DNA from 2 places in the Phycicoccus duodecadis genome. Region 1 is predicted to be linked to the other one. Evidence: predicted binding sites of a transcription regulator. Region 1 holds the regulator's gene; the other holds the start of a gene.
The links. Region 1 encodes LexA, which represses DNA repair genes until DNA is damaged. Its sites were predicted from a motif close to TCGAACANNTGTTCGA; they were not measured.
Positions count from the first base shown of each region.

Region 2: the regulator LexA is predicted to act here: its motif matches at 1,577-1,592, upstream of ATL31_RS12990 (HNH endonuclease signature motif containing protein).

Region 1 is NZ_PJNE01000001.1:617,657-621,146, reverse strand. Features, by position in the region: gene ATL31_RS02815 (succinylglutamate desuccinylase/aspartoacylase family protein) at 1-859, shown strand, start outside; gene lexA (transcriptional repressor LexA) at 983-1,708, opposite strand; gene ATL31_RS02805 (LysM peptidoglycan-binding domain-containing protein) at 1,928-2,374, shown strand; gene ATL31_RS02800 (hypothetical protein) at 3,040-3,490, shown strand, end outside.
Region 2 is NZ_PJNE01000001.1:2,777,625-2,781,114, forward strand. Features, by position in the region: gene ATL31_RS12980 (molybdopterin-dependent oxidoreductase) at 1-458, opposite strand, end outside; gene ATL31_RS12985 (crotonase/enoyl-CoA hydratase family protein) at 455-1,252, opposite strand; gene ATL31_RS12990 (HNH endonuclease signature motif containing protein) at 1,698-3,299, shown strand; gene ATL31_RS12995 (alkene reductase) at 3,471-3,490, shown strand, end outside.

The DNA of each region.
Region 1 (3,490 bases):
CGTCGACCTGCCCATCCGCGTCGTCCACGGCCGTGAGGAGGGCCCCACGGTGTGGGTCGACGCCGCCATCCACGGCGACGAGGCCGTGGGCGTCGAGGTGGTCCGCCAGGTGCTGGCCGCCCTCGACCCGAAGACGTTGCGCGGCACCCTGATCGCCGTGCCGATCGTGAACGTGCTGGGGTTCATGAACGGCAGCCGCTACCTGCCCGACCGGCGCGACCTGAACCGCTCGTTCCCCGGGGCGCCCCGCGGCTCGCTGGCGGGCCGCATCGCGCACCTGTTCATGACCCAGGTCGTCGACCAGTGCGAGGTGGGCATCGACCTGCACACCGGCTCCGACCGGCGCACCAACCTCCCGCAGATCCGCGCCGACCTCGAGGACGCGCGGACCCGCGAGCTGGCCGCCGCCTTCGCCGCGCCGGTGATGCTGCACGCCAAGGTGCGCGACGGCTCGCTGCGCCACGCCGCCCGCGAGCACGGGGCCACGGTGCTGCTCTACGAGGCGGGGGAGGCCTGGCGGATGGATGCCTGGGCCGTCGAGGCCGGGGTGCTGGGGGTGCGCCGGGTGCTGGCCGCGCTCGGGATGACCGAGCCCGTGGCCGAGGACCCGCCGGCCGCCTCCGAGGTCTCGTGGCGCAGCGGCTGGGTGCGGGCCCGCGGCACCGGGATGCTCCACCTCGAGGCCGGCCTCGGCCAGCGCGTCGAGGAGGGTCAGCGCCTCGGCGGCCTGTTCGACTCCTTCGGCAAGCGCGTGCGGCTGGTGCACGCCAACCGGGCCGGCGTCGTCATCGGGCGCACCGAGGCTCCGCTGGTGACCTCGGGCGACGCGGTCGTGCACATCGCCGAGGTCGAGGCCTGACCCGAGCCGGCCCGGCCCCGGTCATCCTGCTCCACTCCGGTCACCCCGATCCGCACCGGTCCCAGGTGACCGCTGCACCGCAGCCTGGCCGGTGCGCCACGGGCTCACCGGCCAGGCAGCGGCTCAGACGCGCCGCAGCACCGCGGTGACCTTGCCGAGGATGGTCGCGTGGTCGCCGTCGATGGGGTCGAAGGCCTGGTTGTGCGGCATCAGCCACACCTTGCCGTCCTTGCGCTTGAACGTCTTGACGGTGGCCTCGTTGTCGAGCATGGCCGCCACGATGTCGCCGTTGTCGGCGTTGGGCTGCTGGCGCACGACCACCCAGTCGCCGTCGCAGATGGCGGCGTCGATCATCGAGTCGCCGACCACCTTCAGCAGGAACAGCGAGCCCTCGCCCACGATCTGCCGGGGCAGCGGGAAGACGTCGTCGACGACCTCCTCGGCCGTGATCGGCACACCGGCGGCGATGCGGCCGAGCACCGGCACGTAGGTGGCCTCGGGGCGGTCGTCGTGGATGCCGGTGACGTCGACGTCGTCGTGCTCGACCTCGGCGCTGCGCCGGTAGCCGCCCTCGTCGGCGGTGTCGGGGGAGAGGACCTCGATGGCACGCGGCCGGTTGGGGTCGCGGCGCAGGTAGCCCTTGCGCTCGAGCGCGGACAGCTGGTGCGCGACCGAGCTGGGGGAGGTGAGCCCGACGGCCTCGCCGATCTCGCGCATGCTCGGCGGGTAGCCGCGACGGTCGATGGCGTTGCGGATCACCTCGAGGACCTTGCGCTGGCGGTGCGTGAGCTCCCCGCCGTCGCCCCGGTCGGGCATCTCGTGGATGTCGGCGTTCCTCGGACGTGCCATCTCGACCCTTTCGCTGCGTCCGGGGCCCCAGGAGCGCCCGGATCGGGGTGTTATCGCAGGTCAGCCGGCTTGTCGGTGCTCATGTGCAGGCTGGTGCGCATGAGAACAGCCTACGCGGTTCGTACAGGGGATTCAAACATTCTTACGACGCGTGTCTTGAACCGGTCGAACATCCGTGCTACAACTCGTACAGACGTTCTATCGAACAACGGTTCGACGGTGGCACTGGCCGCTGGGATGGAGGACATGATGAGTGCGATCGCCTGGGAGCCCACCGAGGGCTTCGTCCACCCGCTGCCGCAGGGGCCCCGGCTCGTCGTCGTGCGGGGCGGCGCCGGTCCTGCTGCCGGCGTGTCCGAGGGCGGCGTGTCCGAGGGCGGCGTGTCCGAGGGCTTGCGCCTCACGGCCCGCGGCCGTCTCGCCCTGCTCGTGCTGGCCGCGCTCGTGGTGGCCGCCGTCCTGGGTTTCGGGGGCGTCGGCGATGCCGGCGCCGTCACCGCTGAGCACGCGGTCACCGTCGGCGCCGGGCAGACCCTGTCCGAGGTCGCCGCGGCCGAGCTCCCGGGCCTGTCCGTCAGCCAGGGCGTCCTCGCCATCCAGCTGGCCAACAGGCTGAGCACGGCCCAGGTCAGCGCCGGCCAGCGGCTCGTCATCCCCCGCGGCTGACCCGCCGGCGTCGGGCTGGCAGCCCCGTCGGCCCCCCTCGTCCGAGTCCCTCGACCCGACTCAGGACGCCGAAGGGCGTCACCTCCGTGCAGGAGGGGTGACGCCCTTCGTGCTGTCCGTGGCGGCCTCCGCCGACCTGTCCCTTTGCTGCCACACCCTGCCCCCATCGACCGAACGGCCGAGGGGGGATGGCCCGTCCTGTCGGAGTCCGGCGCTGGACGACCGAGAGGGCGTGCTCAGCGCTGTCCACCGCGCGGGCGCGCCACGAAACTCCCTACATGCAGCCCCGCCGGCGGAGCACCTACCGCGCCACGCACCACCCGGTCGTCCACTGTGGCGGCTCGGGCCGGTGGCTGTGGACGTGTGGGTGCGGAGCCCGGGGTATCGCATCCTCCGGAGGCTGGCACCACGCGTTTACGGCAGCGCTCGTGCACCAGAGCCTGAGTCCGGGGGAGTAGGCGTGCGGCCCGGGGGCAACAGAGGGTCCCCGGGTCGCACGCCTCGTCCCCGTCCACACTCGCCGGACGGGGGCGACGCATCGCAGGGGCGCGGGCCCACCCTGGCTGGGGGTGGCGGGCTCGCGCAGCGTCATGCCCGGGAACAGAAGTCTCGACGGCGTCGTTCTGCAGTGGTGTAATGAAGTAATCACTGCAAAGGAGAACGACATGCGCCCAGGACACCGACCCGACGACGACACCCGCGAGCACGGCGCCGGCCGCCCCGGCCGGGGCCGTCGCGGCGGCTGGCAGCAGGGCGACCTGCCGCCGGCCGACGACGCCCCGGACTGGTTCGCCGGCCGCCTGCCTGACGGCTGGTTCGACGCGCTCGACGTCACCGTCGACCGCGAGGAGATCGTGGTCGTCGGCACCCTCTCGGGGGTGCCGCACGACACGGCGCCCGGCGAGGTCGAGGGCCGCATCTCGCGCTTCCGGGCCGACACCCGGGAGCAGCGGATGGCGGTCGCCCAGGAGGCCCAGGCGCGCTACGGCCGCACGGTGTCCTGGGGTGCCCGCGTGGGCGAGCACACCGCCCTGTTCACCCACCTCGCCGTGCCGGTGATGACGCGCCTGCGCCAGCCCGAGCGCGCGGTGCTCGACACCCTCGTCGACGCCGGCG
Region 2 (3,490 bases), 2.2 Mb from region 1:
AGGGCCCAGGCCACGACGTGGTGGGGCAGCTGGTCGACCGAGGTGGCGGAGTAGCGGTTCCGCGTGCGCAGCAGGCGGACCAGGGTCGGATGGTGGGTGAGCGCGCCGAGGCTGTGGACGTTGGGGTTGCCGAGGTAGATCGCCAGGGCGTCGTCGCCGTGTTCGGCCTGCACATCGCCGAGGAGCTCGGCCGCCTTGGTGATGGCGGCGTCCCACGAGGTCTCGTGCAGCTCGCCGTCGGCGCCGCGGACGAGGGGGCGGCGGAGGCGGTCCGGGTCGTCCTGGAGCTCGGGGAGGGCGAAGGCCTTGGGGCACAGGTGCCCTCGTGAGAGCGGGTCGCCGTCGTGGCCGCGGATGCTGCCCACCGTCCCGTCGGCGGCGAGCGTCACCTCGAGCCCGCACATCGCCTCACACAGGGTGCACGAGGTGTGCCGGACCCGCCCGGCCGGGGCGCTCATCGGGCCCTCGGGCCGAACGACGGCGTCTCACGGCGCAGGGCGGCCTCACGGGCGGCCCGGGTGTTGCCACGACGCAGCAGCAGAGCCTGCTCGAGCCGCTCACCGGCGAAGGTGCGGCGTGGGCCGGAGGTCCAGGTGCGCTCGAACAGCCGCTTGGTCGCCGCCACCGCGTCGGGCGAGCGGGTGGCGACCTCCTCGATGAACCGGGTGGCGGCGACGAACGGCTCCTCGTGGACCTCGCTCGCCAGCCCGAGCTCGACGGCCCGCTCGCCACTGACGACCTCGCCGGTCATCGTGAGCCGCTTGGCGACGTCCATCCGCACCTGCTGGCTCAGCGCCTGCATCCCGCTCATGTCGGGGACCAGCCCCCACTTCGCCTCGAGCACCGACCAGCGGGCGTCGGGGGTGGTCATCCGCAGGTCGGCCGCCAGCGCGATCTGCAGGCCGCCGCCGTAGCAGTGGCCGTGCACCGCGGCGACGACCGGGACCGGCAGCCGGCGCCAGGCCCAGCACGCCTCCTGGAAGAGGTTGGTGCCACGCCAGGGCCGCGGGACGAAGGCACGCGCGACCCGGCGCGGTTGCGCCATCACGGTCGCGAAGTCCAGCCCCGCGCAGAACGAGTCGCCGCTGCCCCCCAGCACGACCCCCCGCAGGGTCCGGTCGCGGCGCAGCCGGCCGGCGGTCTCGACCAGCGCCTCGAGGGTGTCGAGGGTCAGGGCGTTGAGCTTCTCGGGCCGGTCGAGGCGGACCTGGGCGATGCCGCCCTCGACGCTGCAGGTGACGGGGGCTGACATGCCGCCAGCCTACGAGCAGTGTCGAGAGGGGCGCGTGGGCGCGGCCGGTGGCTTCCGCTGGGTGTCAGGGCGGTGGGCCGCGGGCCGGCCGGATGACCTCGGCCGGGTCCCGCGGATGACCTCGGCCGGGTCCCGCGGATGACCTCGGCCGGGTCCCGCGGTGAGCCTCGAGCGCGTGGGCCGCACCTTCACAGGCGGCCTGGATGGCGGGCTCCGCGGTCGCTCCTCCCCGCGGCCCGGCGCCTTCTCCTGCGGTCGTCACATCCGCCCCTTCCGTTGCGCTTCTGGCGGGAAAAACGTTGCCAGAAAGTTCGATTGGTGCCCTCGAACGCTTGTTCGTGTCACCTCTTCCGGGTAGGATCGTGGGTACAGGGGAGGGGGGTTTCCGATGGCAGTGACGACCGGTCCGCAGGACGTTCTGAGTGCCGCACGTTCAGCGCGTCAGATGTTGACGGACGCTCTGTCCCCGGGTGAGGTGCGGGGGTCGCAGGAGGAGTGGGCGCAGGCTCTCGGTGAGCTGCAGGCCGTGATCGACACCGCGACCGCCGCGCAGGATGCCGCGATCGTGCGGCTGGCGGCGATCGAGCCGGAGGTCCTGGACGACGGGGAGGTCATCGACACCCCCCGGGCGCTCGGCCACGTGGCGTTGGACGCTTCGGCGATCGTGTCCGGGGTGCTGGCCGTGACCGCCGTGCACGCCGAGCGGCGGGTGCGGGCGGCGGTCCGTCTCGCCGCGGACGGTCCGGAAGGCACCGCGACCGAGACCGGGCTTCGTGGGTTGCACGAGGCGATGGGCGCCGGACGCCTGGACGCCTACCGGGCGTCGGTGGTGGCGACCGAGCTCGAGGAGGCACCGGCCGAGGTCGCCGCGTCCGTGATCGCCGGTCTGCACGAGTACTTCGGCAGCGAGGACGGGCCGCGGTTGCGGCGCCGGGTCCGGCGGATGCTGGCCCGGATCTCGCCCGACCTGCTCCGCCAGCGCGCGGTGCGGGCCCGGTCGGAGTGCCGCCTCGAGCGGTGGGTCGGTGAGCCCGGGGTCGACACCTGGCACGGCACCTTCCCCTCCGAAGAAGCCGCCCAGGCCTGGGCCGCGATCGACGCCCTCGCCCAGCAGTACGTCACCGACGGCGTGTGCGAGCCGGTCGACCGGGCCCGCGCCAAGGCCCTGACCGACCTCGTCGCGGGCAACGCGACCATCGACGTCCAGGTCGTCCACACCATCGCAGCCGATGCGCCCACAGGTCCTACGCCCGCGAGCGAGGCTGGGGCGAGCGAGGGAGCTCCGGGCGACCTGGTCGAGGTCACCGGCCTCCGCCCCGGCGAACCCACGCTGGTCTCCCGTGCGTGGCTCGACCGTGCCAGCGCTCCGCTGCTGCCTACAGACACGACCCCCACTCGCGCCGGCCGGGCCGCACCGCGACCGCGGGGCAAACCGGCGAAGAGTCCCGCCCCGTGTGACCCGCTCACCGGCGCGCTGCTCGACCTCGCCGGCGCCCTCACCACCGACGCCTACCGCCCCGGCAAGGCCCTGGTCGCGCTGGTCAAGGCCCGCGACGGGCACTGCCGCTTCCCCGGCTGCCACGTCGCCGCCCGCTTCTGTGACCTCGACCACGTCACCCCCTGGCCCACCGGCCCGACATCAGCGGCCAACCTGGTCTGCCTCTGCCGCCGACACCACCGCATCAAACAACGCCCCGGCTGGCGCGCGGTTCTCCACCCCGACGCCACCCTCACCTGGACCGACCCCACCGGCCGGAACCGCACCACCCACCCCGTCGACCACCTCCACCGCGCCGTCCTGCCCGACACCGGCACCGACCCCGCCCCCGTGATCTCCAAACCCCGCCTCGTCACCCCCGACGGACCCCACAGCACCCTCGAGTACCACCTCGAACACACCCTCGGCCCACCACCAGCAAGACCCCACCCCCGCTGCCGCATCGACCACCACCACCCGACAGCCGCCGGCGCCCACCTCACCTACACCGCAACCGCTCCACCCTGTCGGGCACCGTCCCCGACAGCGGAGCCCGACCCGCCCTTCTGACCCGGGACCACCCGAAGGGCGTCACCCGTCCCACGAGCGGGAGCTCAGGGTTCGACACCGACGGGGGAATGACTCACGCCTCGGCATGTTGAACCCTCAACGACATCGACGCCCGCTCCGGCCCCATCCCTGGGGGTCGGGCGGCGGGCCTCCCGCACAGAACGGTGAGACATGACAGACCTGTTCACCCC